2 regions of the Pseudarthrobacter sp. TE9888 genome follow, and region 1 is predicted to be linked to the other one. Evidence: riboswitches for the same ligand, from Rfam matches in the RefSeq annotation. Region 1 holds a riboswitch; the other holds the start of a gene.
The links. A riboswitch is a leader RNA that binds a small molecule or an ion and turns the genes downstream of it on or off. The one in region 1 is predicted to bind S-adenosylmethionine.
Positions count from the first base shown of each region.

Region 2: linked by a shared signal. The riboswitch ahead of metX (homoserine O-acetyltransferase MetX) and the one ahead of ACZ9J7_RS05520 (DUF1737 domain-containing protein) in region 1 are both predicted to bind S-adenosylmethionine.

Region 1 covers NZ_JBWBRD010000002.1:1,048,524-1,056,107, forward strand. The annotation lists gene opgC (OpgC domain-containing protein) at 1-1,454, opposite strand, end outside; SAM riboswitch class IV at 1,622-1,737, shown strand; gene ACZ9J7_RS05520 (DUF1737 domain-containing protein) at 1,751-2,026, shown strand; gene ACZ9J7_RS05525 (rhodanese-like domain-containing protein) at 2,023-2,433, shown strand; gene ACZ9J7_RS05530 (O-succinylhomoserine sulfhydrylase) at 2,434-3,642, shown strand; partial or broken gene ACZ9J7_RS05535 (glutamate--cysteine ligase 2) at 3,746-4,974, opposite strand; gene ACZ9J7_RS05540 (IS1182 family transposase) at 5,120-6,679, shown strand; gene ACZ9J7_RS05545 (UDP-N-acetylglucosamine 1-carboxyvinyltransferase) at 6,867-7,584, opposite strand, start outside.
Region 2 covers NZ_JBWBRD010000002.1:2,885,501-2,893,084, reverse strand. The annotation lists gene ACZ9J7_RS13900 (MFS transporter) at 1-1,091, opposite strand, end outside; gene metX (homoserine O-acetyltransferase MetX) at 1,268-2,383, opposite strand; SAM riboswitch class IV at 2,396-2,511, opposite strand; gene ACZ9J7_RS13890 (bifunctional o-acetylhomoserine/o-acetylserine sulfhydrylase) at 2,646-3,971, opposite strand; SAM riboswitch class IV at 4,016-4,130, opposite strand; gene ACZ9J7_RS13885 (VOC family protein) at 4,284-4,922, shown strand; gene ACZ9J7_RS13880 (transposase) at 5,117-5,737, opposite strand; partial or broken gene ACZ9J7_RS13875 (IS110 family transposase) at 5,919-6,326, opposite strand; gene ACZ9J7_RS13870 (HNH endonuclease signature motif containing protein) at 6,601-7,584, shown strand, end outside.

The DNA.
Region 1 (7,584 bases):
AGGCCGGAGAACAGGACAAACAACTCAGCGCCTGACACGAAACCCACCGCCTCCTGGGTGAGCAGCTGGAACAGCGAGGCTAAGCCCAGGTGGTTGACCACCACGAAGACAATGGCCATTCCGCGCAGCAGGTCCACCCGGGAATCCCTGGCGGAAGGATCGTGGTAGCTCCAGGACGTGGCGGCGGTGATCCGGCGCGGGACCTGCCACAGTGCCACCAGGAGGATGACCATGGCGGCAGCGACAGTCCACGCGGCCACCCCCGTAAGTGTGTTGGCGCGGACGTACGTGCCTACGGACGTCACGTCCGTGACCGGGCCGGTGACCATGGGCGATGCCTTCAGCCGGTCCAGGGCGGCCTTGGCGATGTCCGGGCTTCCCGTGAGCAGCCAGCTGATGCTTGCAACGCCGGTGTCCCGCGTGCTGGTCCGTTCGTCCCACACCACGGCGGCCGTCCCGGCGAAAGCGGGAGAGGTGGCAGTTGACACTACCTGGTCCCACCAGCCCGTCTTGATGTCCCGCTCGGGCGCCCCGCCGGACGCCGGGCTGTAGAACGCCGAGGTCTGGAGCAGGAAGGGCTTATTGCGTCCTTCGGCGTAGGTGCCGTAGAAGTTTTCGCTGCCGGAGGCCGTCAGCATGTCTTCAAGTTCGCCCGCATGCGGAAGGGAGTTGACGGCCGCCGCTCCGGCAGTGTCGTCATGGTAGGACGCCAGCCCCACCCAGTCGACGGCGTCGTCGCCCGGGTAGTAGGGAGCGTAGGCGCTGTCGCTTCCGTTCCAGGTTCCGTCCCCGTTCGTGTCCAAAAGGGCAAACCCGTCGCTTCCCGGCTGCGGCGCATTCCGGTTCCGGTCGAAGGGGTAGTCCTTCCCCACGTACGGCGCCCACACCATGGTGGCCCGGCCGCCGTCGTCCTTCTTGAAGGCTGCCGCCACGGCCTGGAAGGCCTGCCGGTACGTGGCCGGCTGCTGGCCCCAGGCCACCCAGCTGGCATTCATGTCAGGGGCGAAGCGGACCAGGAGTTGGCCCTTGAATCCCGAGGTCAGGTCATGCACCTGCGCTGCGAACGCTTCCGCCTCCGCGGTGCCGAGCTGGTCCAGCGGCACCGACGGCTTGACCGTGAGCAAGGCGTGGGCGCCCTTGGCTGCGGTCTGCTGCAGGAAGCCCTCGATGTCATTCCGCTCGGATTCGCGGTACGGAATGGTGATGTCGTGGCCGAAGAGCGCCGGGCTTGCGCCCAGCCGGTCGCTGAAGCCCGTGGCCGTGTCCTCACCCCATTCGAGGACCGCCCCCAGCCAGGGTTTGCCCTTGTCCGGTGTCGGTCCGGCCGCCTGCGCCGGGGACGCCGGGGCCACCACTGCCAGGAGGGCGATGAAAACGGCGGCCAGGAAGGCCGCAGCGGAACGCGGACGGTGACGCCGGATGGCGGCGTGGTGGTGCGATACGTGTGCCCGCATGCTGACAAGGACCCCCCGGTACTCATTGCTCTGGATACGGGGCGGCGCCCCCCGTAAGAACTTTATCGGTCCGCGGCAGTCCCCGCGCCGCGTGGCGGGCAGCTCAATGACGGAACATGACGACGGCGGCGATGCGGCTGGGCGCGGCAGGTGTTACGTTTTTGGGGAGTAATGAGTACCGGCGCCAAGCCCTGACTTGCCGGTCGGCAACCCTCCCTTTCGCGGCGGGGTGCCTCAGGTGAATACTCGGCATATCGACCGATTCGAGCTGCAAGCGTGAAAGAAGGAGATCCGTCGTGTCCGACGCACCCGCCCCTGACGAAAGACTGTCCTACCGCCTGATTACCGGCGCGGACACCCGTGAATTCTGCGAGCGGATCTCCGCCGCACTCGCCGACGGCTACGTCCTGCACGGCAGCCCGGCGGCAACCTTCAACGGCACCAGCGTCATCGTGGCGCAGGCAATCGTCCTTCCGGCCGCGATCGCCTCAGCCGATGCCGCCGTCGCCACCGCGGTGGACCGGCTCGACGCCGACCTTGAGGGCGACTTCGACGGCGAGGGCCACGCATGAGCTACGCAGGAGACCTGACGCCGCAGGAAGCATGGGCCAAGCTGGAGGAGGGCGCCATCCTGGTTGACGTCCGCACCGAGGGCGAATGGGCCCACATCGGCATCCCGGACACCAAGGCCACTGACAACGATCCACTGTTCATCCAGTGGACCTTCCCCGGCGGCATCCCCAACCCCGACTTCGTCAAGGACCTCCAGGCGCAGGCGCCGGAGAATCCCCAGGCGGAACTGCTCTTCCTGTGCCGCTCCGGCCAGCGGTCCATCGCGGCGGCAACGGCCGCCACCCAGGCCGGCTTCACCGCGTACAGCGTGCTGGAGGGCTTCGAAGGCGAGCCGGACCGCTACGGCGAACGCACCGTCAACGGCTGGAAGAACCGCGGCCTCCCCACCAACCTCGGAAAGAACTAAGTGACCTTCAACCCAGACGCCCCCGGTTGGAACCCCGATACCCAGGCAGTCCGCGGAGGACTGGACCGCTCCAACTTCCAGGAAACGTCCGAGGCCATCTTCCTGAACTCCGGGTTCGTCTACGAATCCGCTGCGGCAGCCGAACGCGCCTTCACGGGCGAGGACGAGCGCTTTGTCTACTCCCGCTACGGCAACCCGTCCGTGGCCACCTTCCAGGAGCGGCTCAGGCTGCTGGAAGGCACCGAAGCCTGCTTTGCGACGGCGTCGGGCATGTCCGCCGTGTTCACCGCGCTGGGTGCCCTGCTGGCTGCCGGCGACCGCGTAGTGGCCGCCCGGTCACTGTTCGGTTCGTGCTTCGTGGTCCTGAACGAGATCCTGCCCCGTTGGGGTGTGGAGACGGTCTTTGTGGACGGCCCGGACCTGGACCAGTGGCGCGAAGCCCTGTCCAAGCCCACCACTGCCGTGTTCTTCGAGTCGCCGTCGAACCCCATGCAGGAGATCGTGGACATCGCCGCCGTCAGCGAACTGGCCCATGCGGCCGGTGCCACCGTGGTGGCGGACAACGTCTTTGCCACTCCCCTGCTGCAGCGCTGCGGGGACCTCGGCGCCGACGTCATCGTCTACTCGGGTACCAAGCACATCGACGGGCAGGGCCGGGTAATGGGCGGCGCCATCCTGGGCACCAAGGAATTCATCGACGGACCGGTGAAGCAGCTGATGCGGCACACAGGCCCCGCGCTTTCCGCTTTCAACGCCTGGGTCCTGACCAAGGGCCTGGAGACCATGGGCCTGCGCGTCAACCACTCGTCTGCCACCGCGCTGCGCCTCGCCGAGTGGCTGGAGGAACAACCGGCGGTGGGCTGGGTGAAATATCCGCTCCTGAAGTCGCACCCGCAGTACGGGCTGGCCGCGAAGCAGATGAGTGCCGGCGGAACGGTCCTGACCTTCGAACTGGCCCCGACCGGCGGGCGCTCGGGCAAGGAAGCGGCATTCGCCCTCCTGGACGGGCTGCGGATCATCGATATTTCCAACAACCTCGGTGATGCCAAATCCCTGATCACGCACCCGGCCACCACGACCCACCGCGCCATGGGCCCGGAGGGGCGTGCCGCGATCGGCCTGAGTGACGGGGTGGTCAGGCTCTCGGTGGGGCTCGAGGACCCGGAAGACCTCCTCCGCGACCTCGAGCAGGCGCTGAAGCAGATCTAGGCTCTTTGTTCATGACGCGCAGATTCCATGGCGCGCCCCGTATGCGCGCAGCGGGATGGAATCTGCGCGTCGAAGCGGAAACGGCGCCTCGATCCTTGCTCCGCTAGGCCTGCCGCACGCGCAGCAACTCGGGGGTGTCCGCCACGTCTGACAGGTCCAGCGCGTCGCGCATCGTCAGGTGGACGGCCTGCCGCACCACGGCACCGAATCCCATGTCCTCGGGCGGCTGCCCGGCCAGGGCCTTATCACGGGCGCGGCGCTGTTCAGCGGCCCCTGTCCCGCGGGCAATGATGTCCTCCACCCCCTGCCGGGCCAGGGCCAGCTCGCCCTGTTCAGCCAGGACGGGCGCCAGGTAGTCCACCAGGGAACGGACCACATCCGCGGCCGGCGCGGGCCTGAAGTTGCCGAAGTCCAGGAGTTCGCCGCTCAGCCCGGCACTGCTGGCCTGCCAGGACGCCATCCGCAGCAGGACGGTGGGTGCGGGAGCAGGATCCACGTCGTCGCGCCATTCCCGGCCGGCGGATTCCACCAGGGCGCGGACCAGCACGGCGATGAGGGCTGCGTCCTCGGCACGGAGGCATACGTCCGCCACCCGCACTTCCACCGTGGGATGGTTCCGGGAGAGCCGGGCGTCGAAATACAGCATGCCCTCATCGAGCATGACGCCGCTGTCCAGCAGCCGTGTCACCACCCGGCGGTACGCAGGGTACGTTCCGTAAATGCCTGCCGGGCCCGCCGTGGGCCAGCGGTTCCAGGCCTGGGTGCGGTAGCTTTCGAAGCCGGTGGGGACGCCATTCCAGAACGGCGAGTTCGCACTCAGCGCCGTGAGCACCGCCAGCTTGTCGCGGATGCGGTCCAGGACGGCCACGCCTTCTTCCGGCGATTCAATGAAGGTGTGGACGTGGAAACCGCAGGTCAGCTGTTCCTGCGCGGTGAGGCCAAAGCGTTCCAGCATCCTGGCGTAGCGCGGGTCCGGCGTGGTGTGGCTGGGCGACGCCACAGGAGAGGTGGCGAGTGCCGCAACCCGGGCCCCGTGCTTTTGGGCTGCCTGGTCCGCCAGCGCCCGGCCGGCCCGGATCTGCTCCAGCAGGCTTCCGTAATCGGTGCACGGCCGGGTCTGTGTCTCGATCTGCTCAAGCTTGAGCTCGGCACTGAGGCCCATTTCGTCGTCGTAATCCGCCTGGTTGCCGGCATGCCTGCCGTCCAGCTCCGCGGGAGCATCGTCCGCTGCCACGCGGTGGCTGGCGAGGAGGGCGTCGGCCAGGGCAAGCGGCGCTCCCCGGACTCCGGATCAACAATCAGGAGTTCTTCCTCGACGCCGAATGTACGCATACGAATATTCTGCCGCGCCCGCCTGGCATTCGAAGGGGCGCCGCACTTCATGACGAAGGATGAATGCCTAGGAGACTGCTGAACTAATCGGCGGATGTGGGGCGCGTCGACTGGACTGGTGGGTCTGGTGGTTAAGACTTGTCATATGCAGGGACGCGAGGACGCGCAACGAGGGTATTTGGATGTGGAGGCACTGGCCGGGGAGTTGTTGGCTCCGGGCAGTGTTTTCGCTTTTCTGGCCAAACATCGGGGGCGGTTGTTTCCGGATTCGATGATGGAGGATTTGTTTCCGTCGCGGCGGGGCAGGCCGTCGGTTCCGGCGCCGGTCATCGGGTCGGTGCTGGTGCTGCAGGCATTGCAGGGCCTCTCTGACCGGGAAACCGCCGAGGCGTTGACTTTTGATCTGAGGTGGAAGGCCGCTTGCGGCTACGGGCTGACCGATACCGCGTTCCATCCGAGCACGCTGACGTACTGGCGAAAGCGGCTGGCCGCCTCGTCGGATCCGCACCGGATCATGGAAGCCATCGCCAAAGTCGTCGCGGAAACCGGGGCTTTGACGGGCAAGCGCCGCAGAGCGGTGGATTCAACGGTCCTTAACGACGCGGTCGCCAGGCAGGACACGATCACGCAGCTGATCGCCGCGGTCCGCCGCTTCGGCCGGGACATCCCGGGCGGACAAGAACTCGTGACCGCCCACGCCACGGGCTATGACTACATCCGCACCGGTAAGCCGGACATCGCCTGGGATGACCAGGACGCCAAAGACGGGCTGATCTCCGCGCTGGTCACCGACGCCCTGGCGTTGCTGGCCGCGGTCGACCCCGAAACGCTGGACGGAAAGGCTGCTGATGCCTACGCTCTGCTGGCCCTGGTCGCCGGGCAGGACGTGGAACCGGCCGAGGACTCCGACGGGACCGACGGGCGATGGCGGATCGCCCGGAAGGTCGCCCCGGACCGGATGATCTCCACCGTTGACCCCGACACCCGGCATGCGCACAAGACCCAGTCCAGGCAGCAGGACGGATACAAGGCCCACATCGTGATCGAACCCGACACCGGGCTGATCACCGCCGCGGAACTGACCAAGGCCTCCGGCCCGGAAAACAGCGACGGGGCCGTCGGTGCCCGGCTGATCGGCATGGATTCCACGATCGCCGGCACCAGCCTGGACGTCCTGGCCGACTCGGCCTACGGCACGGGGGACATGCTCGCCGCCCTCACCCGTGCCGGCCACACCCCGGTGATCAAACCATGGCCCCTCCGCCCAGCAGTCGAAGGCGGATTCACCCTCGATGACTTCACCGTCGACGAAGCAGCCGGCACCATGACCTGCCCGCACGGACTCACCCGCAACATCACCACCAAACGACGGGTCACGTTCGGCGCCGCCTGCACAGGCTGCCCCCTCCGGCACCGATGCACCACCTCACCGCGAGGACGCAAAATCGTTCTCCACGAACATGACGCGCTGCAACGGCAACACCGCCAACGCGCCAAGAACCCGGCCTTCCAGGACGACTACCGCACCCACCGGCCCATGGTCGAGCGGTCCATCGCATGGCTCACCCGCGGCAACCGACGCGTTCCCCATCGCGGCATCAACCGGAACAACGCCTGGCTCCAGCTACGGATCGCGGGACTGAACCTCCGCCGCCTCCTGAAGCTCGGACTCACCGCGGAACAGGGATCCTGGGCCATCGCTTGAACCCGGAAACCAGGACCAGGCCTCTCACAGCCAGCCAAAACAACACCCACTACCCGGCCACAGGCACCAAAAGCCCGGAACCACCCAAAATACTTCAACCCCAGAAACCCCAACCCACAAAAGGAAGGGCTGGCCCGACAGCGAACGCCACGGACCAGCCCTACAAAGCACTTAGTTCAGCAGTCTCCTAGTCCTGGAAGTATTCCACCTTGGCGCCAATGGTGTTCAGGCGCTCCGCCAGGTCCTCGTAACCACGCTCGATGACATAGATGTTGCGCAGCTCGGACACGCCCCGCGCGGCCAGCATGGCCAGCAGCAGGCAGGCGGCGGGGCGCAGTGCCGGCGGGCAGCCGACCTCCGCGGCGCGCCACTTGGTGGGCCCGTTGACATAGATCCGGTGCGGGTCCAGGAGCTGCACCTGCGCGCCGAGCCGGTTCAGCTCCGTCAGGTAGATGGCCCGGTTTTCGTAGACCCAGTCGTGGATCATGGTCTGGCCGTGGGCGTTCGCAGCGATCACGGCGAAGAACGGCAGGTTGTCGATGTTCAGCCCGGGGAACGGCATGGGGTGGATCTTGTCCTCGGGGGCACGCAGCTCAGAGGGCTTGGTGGTGACGTCCACCAGGCGGGTGCGGCCGTTGCGGGCCATGTATTCGCCCGAGACTTCAAGGTTCTGGCCCATCTGTTCCAGCGTGGCCAGTTCGATTTCCATGAACTCGATGGGGACCCGGCGGACCGTGACCTCGGAGTTGGTGACGATGCCTGCCGTGATAAGGCTCATGGCCTCAATGGGGTCCTCGGAGGGGAAGTACTCGATCTCCGCGTCGATTTCCGGCCGGCCCGTGATCTTCAGGGTGGTGGTGCCCACACCCTCGATGGTGACGCCGAGCATCTGCAGGTAGAAGCAC
Region 2 (7,584 bases), 1.8 Mb from region 1:
CCGGCATACATGAAAGCGTGGAAAACCAGCCCGATCATGATGGCCGCCAGGATGACGAAGTCGTTCTTGGTGTCCATCATGGGGAAGGCGAAGAAGCCCCAGGTGGCACCCATGACGGCGCCGGCCATGTACACGGGCTTGCGGCCGAACCGGTCCGACAGCTTACCGACCACGGGGACCACCGAGAAGTGGACGGCGTGGGCAACAAGCAGCAGGAGGAGGATCCGCGTGGTGTCGGCCTGCACCACGGTCTTCAGGTACGTGATGGAGAACGTGACCACCAGGTAGTAGAGGATGTTCTCCGCGAAGCGCAGGCCCATGGCGGTGAAGACGCCGCGGGGGTACCGCCGGAACACCTCGGCTACGCCGTAGCCCTTGTGGCCGGCGTCCACTTCCTTGCGGGCCTCCAGGAAGATGGGGGCGTCGTTGACCTTGGTGCGGATGTAGTAACCGATGATGACGATGACGGCGGACAGCCAGAACGCCACGCGCCAGCCCCAGCCCAGGAACGCGTCCTGCGTCAGTGTGGAGGAGAGGACGAACAGCACGGCCGTGGCGAGCAGGTTGCCCAGCGGCACCGCCGACTGCGGCCAGCTGGCCCAGAAGCCGCGGGACTTGCTGGGGCTGTGCTCGGCGACGAGGAGTACCGCGCCGCCCCACTCCCCGCCCACGGCAAAGCCCTGGGCGAACCGGAGGAAGACCAGCAGCGTGGGCGCCCAGTAGCCGATCTGCCCGAAAGTGGGCAGGCAGCCCATGAGGAAGGTCGAGACCCCCACCAGGATGATGCTCAGCTGCAGGAGCTGCTTCCGGCCGAACTTATCTCCGAAGTGGCCAAAGACGATGCCGCCGATGGGACGGGCAACGAAACCGACGGCATAGGTAAGGAAGGCGGCGATGATGCCGTCCAGTTCGGTGCCGGCGTTGGGAAAGAAGGCCTTCCCGAACACCAGCGTGGCGGCCGATGCGTAGAGGAAGAACTCGTACCACTCCACGACCGTGCCGGCCATGGACGCCGTCACCACTTTCTTCAGGCCTGAGGCCTTGACGTCGGTTTCCTCTGTACGCCTTGCGGCGGAGCTTTCCGTACTCATGCGAACTCCTTCGGCGTCGTCGTCGACACCACGGGGACCAGTCAATGGCAGACGGATGTGATGCACACCACGAAAGCCGGATTCGATGAGTATGGTCTGCCCGCGGGGCAACCTCAACGCCGATGAGTGCAGAAGGCATCTGCAGGAATGCACATTGCCGGCTGTTCGCCGGGGGTTTAGACCAGGAAGCTGCTCCGGAGCTGGCCGCCCAGCTGCCCGATTTCGGTCAGGAATCCGTCGTGCCCAATCGGCGCCTGGATGACATGGACATCCACGTCCCCGGGCAGGGCCCGGGCCAGTTCGTGGGACTGCGCCGGGAAATAGAGCCGGTCGGAGTCGACGGCGGCCACGAAGAACCGCGCCGTGGAGGCGGCCAGGGTTTCGGCCAGGGTTCCCCGTCCCCGGCAGACATCGTGGCTCATCAGCGCCTCGGTCAGGGCGATATAGCTGTTGGCATCGAAGCGCTTCACCAGCTTGTTGCCCTGGTGGTCCAGGTAGCTTTCCACCTGGTAGCGGCCCCGGGAGGCCAACACTTCCCCCTGCAGGGGCGACTCCGGCGCCTGGGGCTCCCGGCCGAAGCGGCCTTCCAGCTCCGCGGCGGACCGGTAGGTGATGTGGGCGATCCGGCGGGCGAGGGCCAGCCCCTCCTCCGGACACGGACCGCCGTAGTAGTCTCCGCCGTTGAAGTGGGGATCCTGCCGGATGGCCAGGGTCTGCGCCTGCGCGAAGGCAATCTGCTCGGCAGTACTGGCGGCTCCCACGGAGATCACGGCGCAGCGCTGCACCCGTTCCGGGTACGTCACGGCCCATTCCAGGGCCCGTGCGCCGCCCATGGATCCGCCGAGGACTGCGAACCAGTCCTTGATGCCCAGCTGGTCCGCGAGCCGGGCTTCGGCAACGGTGCTGTCGCGCAGCGTGACCAGGGGAAACCGGGAGCCCCAGGGTTTACCGTCCGGCGCGGGCGAGGACGGGCCGGTGGATCCGTAGCAGCCGCCCACGATGTTGATGGACACCACGAAGAAGCGGTCCGTGTCCACGGGAGCTCCGGGGCCGGCCAGCTGCTCCCACCAGCCCTCTTCGTCGGTGTCGCCGCGGGTCACATGGGTACTGCCGGTCAGAGCGTGCTCGATCAGGATGGCATTGCTGGCGTCCGCGTTGAGCGTCCCCCAGGTTTCGTAGGCCAGGGTCACATCCGGGAGGTATCCCCCGGCTTCGAGTTCCAGACCCCCAATGGAGGCGTAACGGACGATTCCATGTTCAGGGATGGTGGTTCGGGCGACGGTAACCGTCATGGCAAGACCTCTTCTACGCGCTTGCCTGCCGTCGTCTGACCGGCAGGCCAGGTCCTCACCCGGGGCACCCCACCGCGGATGGAGGGTTGCCGGCCAGCAAGCCGGGGCTGTCACTGGCACTCATGACCTGGTTCGAGTGTACGAAACACCCCCCGCTCCTGGCCAAGAGTATGACTGGTTGTGACTTCCCGGCTTGCTGCGCCCCCTGCCGGCCTCCTTACTGGCGGGCCGGCATCTCTCTCATGGGGGCCGGCGTCGTTCCTTAAGCCCCTTCGGTGCCCTTGGCGGCCCGGAAGCCTGCTTCCAGGTCAGCCAGGATGTCGTCGATGTGCTCCAACCCAACGGAAAGCCGGACCAGGCCGGGGTGCACCCCGGCCACAACCTGCTGCTCCGGTGAGAGCTGGCTGTGCGTGGTCGACGCCGGATGGATGACCAGGGAGCGCACGTCGCCGATGTTGGCCACGTGCGAGTGCAGCTCCAGGGCGTCGACAAAGCGCTTGCCGGCTTCCGCGCCGCCGGCCAGGTTGAAGGCGACGACGGCGCCCGTTCCCTTGGGCCCGTACTTGCGGCCTCGCTCGTACCACGGGCTGGACGGCAGCCCCGCGTAGGCGACGGATTCGACGTCGTCCCTTGCCTCGAGCCAGCGCGCCACTTCCGTGGCGTTCGCAACGTGGCGCTCCACCCGCAGGCTCAACGTCTCCAGGCCCTGGGAAATCAGGAACGCATTGAAGGGCGAGACAGCCGAGCCGAGGTCGCGCAGCAACTGCACCCGGGCCTTGAGGATGTAGGAGAGGTTGGCGCCGAGCGCGCCGCCTTCGCCAAGGTCGCGTGCATAGACCAGGCCGTTATAGGTGGGGTCCGGGGTGTTGAAGCCGGGGAACCGTTCCGGGTCCTTGCCGAAATCGAACCTGCCGGAATCGACGATGACGCCGGCGATGGCCGAGCCGTGGCCGCCCAGGTACTTGGTGGCCGAGTGGAGCACGATGTCCGCGCCCCATTCCAAGGGGCGGATCAGGTATGGGGTGGAAAGGGTGTTGTCCACGATGAGGGGCACGCCGGCCTGGTGGGCCACTTCGGAGATGCCTTCAATATCCAGGACGTCCTGGCGCGGGTTGGACACCACTTCACCGAAGAAAAGCTTGGTGTTGGGCTGCACGGCGTCGCGCCACTGGTCCAGGTTGTCAGGATCAGCCACGAAGGTCACCGAGATGCCGAACTTCTTCAAGGTGTGGGCGAACAGGTTGTAGGTTCCGCCGTAAAGGCTGGGGCTGGCCACGATATGGTCGCCTGCCTCAGCGATGTTCAGCACTGCAAAGGTCTCCGCAGCCTGCCCCGAACTCAGCAGCAATGCCGCCAGGCCGCCTTCAAGGCTGGCGATCCGTTGCTCGACGGCATCCTGGGTGGGATTGCCGATGCGCGTATAGATGGGTGCAAGTTCGGCCAGGGCGAAGCGGTTGGCCGCGCTTTCGGCGCTCGGGAACACAAATGACGTGGTCTGGTAGATAGGCAGGGCGCGGGCCCCTGTTGCGCTGTCCGCCTCCTGGCCAGCATGGATCTGGCGGGTTTCAAAAGACCAACCGTTGGACATCCAAATCTCCTTTGACATGGGCCCGGCATGCTCACCAGCAGTGCGGGCCGCGCTTGCTCCCGGCTGTTGCCGGAGAGCCAGGTCTTCACCCGGGGCACCCCACCGCGGATGGAGGGTTGCCGGCCAGCGAGCCGGGGCTTGGCGCTGGCACTCATGACCTGGGCCCAGTCTAGGAACCTGACGGTTGCCGTGGACAGCATTGTGACGAACATGGTCTTGCCCCGGGGCATTTGCACAGGGGCAAGACCACGCGAAATGCCAGTAAGGGTATCCTTAGCTGAGAGCCCGATCACAAAGTGCCAAGATGTTCGCATGCGCATGGATCACGTCTCTTACGCCTGTGAACACGATGGCCTCGCGGCCACTACCGAACGTATTGCAACTGCCCTCGGCGTTGAGGCAGTGAAGGGTGGCGTCCACCCCCGCTTCGGAACCCGGAATATGATCATCCCCCTGGCCGGCCACAAGTACCTCGAAGTCGTCGAGGTCCTGGACCACCCGGCGTCGGACAAGGCACCGTTCGGCCAGGCCGTACGTGCCCGCTCCGCTGCCGGTGGCGGCTGGATGGGCTGGTGCGTCGAAGTGGACGACCTCGCCCCCTTCGAGGAACGCCTGGGCCGCGCCGCCGTGAACGGCAACCGCAAGTTCCCGGACGGCCGCGAGCTGGTCTGGAAGCAGATTGGCATCCTGGGCCTCATCGCCGATCCCCAGGTGCCGTACATGCTCAAGTGGGAGGGCGATCCCTCTCTCCACCCGTCCCACGCGTACGAGAGCAACCTCAAAATGAGCTGCCTGACCATCGCCGGTTCCGCCTCGCGCGTTACCGAGTGGCTGGGCGAGCCCGTGGAGAAGCCGCTTGAGGACGTTGCGGTGGAGTGGGTGGCCCCGCACGGTACCCCAGGCATCCTCTCGGTCACGTTTGAGACCGCCAACGGAGCTGTCACCATCTGACCCTCCCCCGTTCCTCCCCGGACCATTTCGGGGAGGTCCCCGGCGTGTGCCCGGGCAAACTTCGGCCGCCATTGGGTGGTGACAACGGCGTCACCACCCAATGGCGGCCGAATTCACTTAAAAAGGTGCCCCCTGCGCCGTTACCAGGGCGCCAGCGTGAACCGCGCACACTTTGAATGATGCTCCTATAGCTGTCAATTGGTGTGGAGCCAGTCTGAGTAGCGTTGGAAGAAGTGGTCGTCGCAGGTGAGTCCGCGCTCGAATCTGGACAGTGTTGAGGGCCAGATGTGAAGGGTGTCGGCGGCTCTCTGGAGGGTGATGTTCTTGGCTGTGCGTAGGGCCCGGAGTTCCCCGGCTGCGGGCGCGGGGTGCGGGTGGAGCAGTTGATCGTAGATCTCGCGGGCGATGTAGCGTTTGAGGCAGCGGATGATTTCTTTGCTGGTTTTGCCTTCCTGCCGGCGTTTGCTGACGTAGGTTTTAGTGCGCGCGTCACAGCTCATGCGAACGAGTGCGATGTGGTGGATCGCTTTGTTGGCCTGCCGGTCTCCGCTGCGACTAAGGCGGTGGCGGGTAGTCTTCCCTGACGAGGCCGGGATCGGCGCGACGCCGACGAGGGCTGCGAACTTCGCCTCGGTGGTAATTCTTTCGGGGTTGTCTCCAACGGTGACCAGTAGCTGGCTGGCGGTGTCGGTTCCGACCCCGCGCAGGTCCCGGAGCATGGGCGCCTGGGCGGTGACGAGCGCATCGAGTTCGGTGTCGATCAGTGCCAGTTCCTGGTCCAGCGCGCGGTAGCGGCGGGCGAGGCGTTTGAGCACGATCGCGGTGGTGTTCAACGGATCGTTCAGATCCCCGCCAGGGCCGTGATTTTTCCAGCGCGGCGATTATCGCCGTGCCGGTCATGCCCCGGTAGCGGGCGCGCAAGGTGTCTGGGGCGGAGACAAGGATGCTTTTGATCTGGGTGATGACAGCTACCCTGGCCCGCATCGCGGTGGATCTCTCGGCACGCACTACACGCATGGCCTCAACGGCACCGTTACGCGCTTTCGGCAGCGATGTCCCAGAGCCCGCCAGGGCGGCTTCGGCTGCCTGGTAGGCGTCCAATGGGTCCGATTTGCCGTGGAGGCGCCGGTACTGCCGGTTAGGCCGCATGACCTCCAGGACCTGCAATCCTTCGCCGGTCAGGACCCGGGTCAGCTCGGCACCATAGGTGCCGGTGCCCTCGACCCCAATGGCCAGGACGGTGCCGAACGAGGTGATGAATTCGACGATCTTCCGGTAACCGGACCCGACAGCGAGGAATTCCTTGTCCGCGAGGTGCTCGCCGGTGTCGCTGATAACAGCGACGTGGTGCGTGTCGGAGTGGGTGTCGATCCCGGCGATGACTGTCAGAGAGTGCTTTGCCATGATGAAACTGCCCTGGCCTTTCCGTTGCGTGCGGTTGGGACGAATCGGGGCACGCCGGCCGGGTGGGCAGACAAGACAGTAATGGGGACTTATTCGAACAGGCTCCTATTAGGTCATGTCCACCTGGCCGCCGCGTTTCCTGCAGCTCGTGCCACGGTGGGCAGATCATTCACAAGACAAACCCTTCGAGAGGGCGTCAGTCAGAACCCAGAGTCACACCGCAGCACGAGCCAATTCCATCATTACTGTCAGTGCCTCGTTGGATGATGTGCATATGGGAATCAGCGATGGTGTTGGGGTGGTTTTGGAGGGTGTTCGCGCCTCTGTTGCTGCCCTGGATGCGCTCACTCTTGAGGACCAGAGCCTTGAAGATGCTGCATCGACCGCCGGGGGTGCCGGTGTGGATGTGTTGCAGCGGCGGTATGAGCTGTGCCTTGAAGGCTTGGAGCTGATAGCCCGGCTGGAAGCTCGGGTCGCCGCGCTAAAGTCCCGGCAGGCTGCCCGAGCCGTTGAACTGCAGGAGGCGATGACGTCACCTGACGCCTCGGTGCAGGACCGCACTTACGCGCAAATGTCCGTGGTGGAGGAGATCGCCGGTGTCCTGACCATCAGCTCCGCGGCAGCGGGGGCGTTGGTGGAGCAGTCCCGCCGGATTTGTTTCCTGCCGCTGGCGTTCGAGGCACTGGCTGCGGGCGCGATGTCGTGGCAGCACGCCCGGATTGTCGCGGACGAAACCGAGAGCCTCGATGGGACTGGTGCGGCGTCTCTGGTGGCACACTTCTTCGACCCCGACGCACCCCATGCTTCACGGGGTGCCGCTCCGGGTGAGCTCATTTCGTCCCGGTTCCGGGCCAAGATGCGGGGCTGGCGGGAACGCCACCACCCCGAATCGATCGAGAAACGCCATGCAAAGGGGGTGGCTGACCGGCGGATGGAATACACCCCTGACAAGGACGGCATGGCCTGGGTCTCGCTCTACCTCCCCGGCGATACTGCGTGTGCGATCTGGAACCGGACCACCGCCACGGCCCGCGGACTGCAGGGGCCCGATGAACCCCGCACCCTCACCCAGCTCCGTCCCGACATCGCCGCCAGCCTCCTCCTCGCCGGCCAGGCGGCGGGTGGTCGGATCACCGGCACCACAGCCACCGGGACCGGTGCCGCCAGTGTGACCGCGGTGGGGAAGGTTCCTGCTCCGCGGGCCGATGTGCTGGTCACCGTGCCGGTGTTCGCGCTCCTCGGCCTTACCGATGAACCC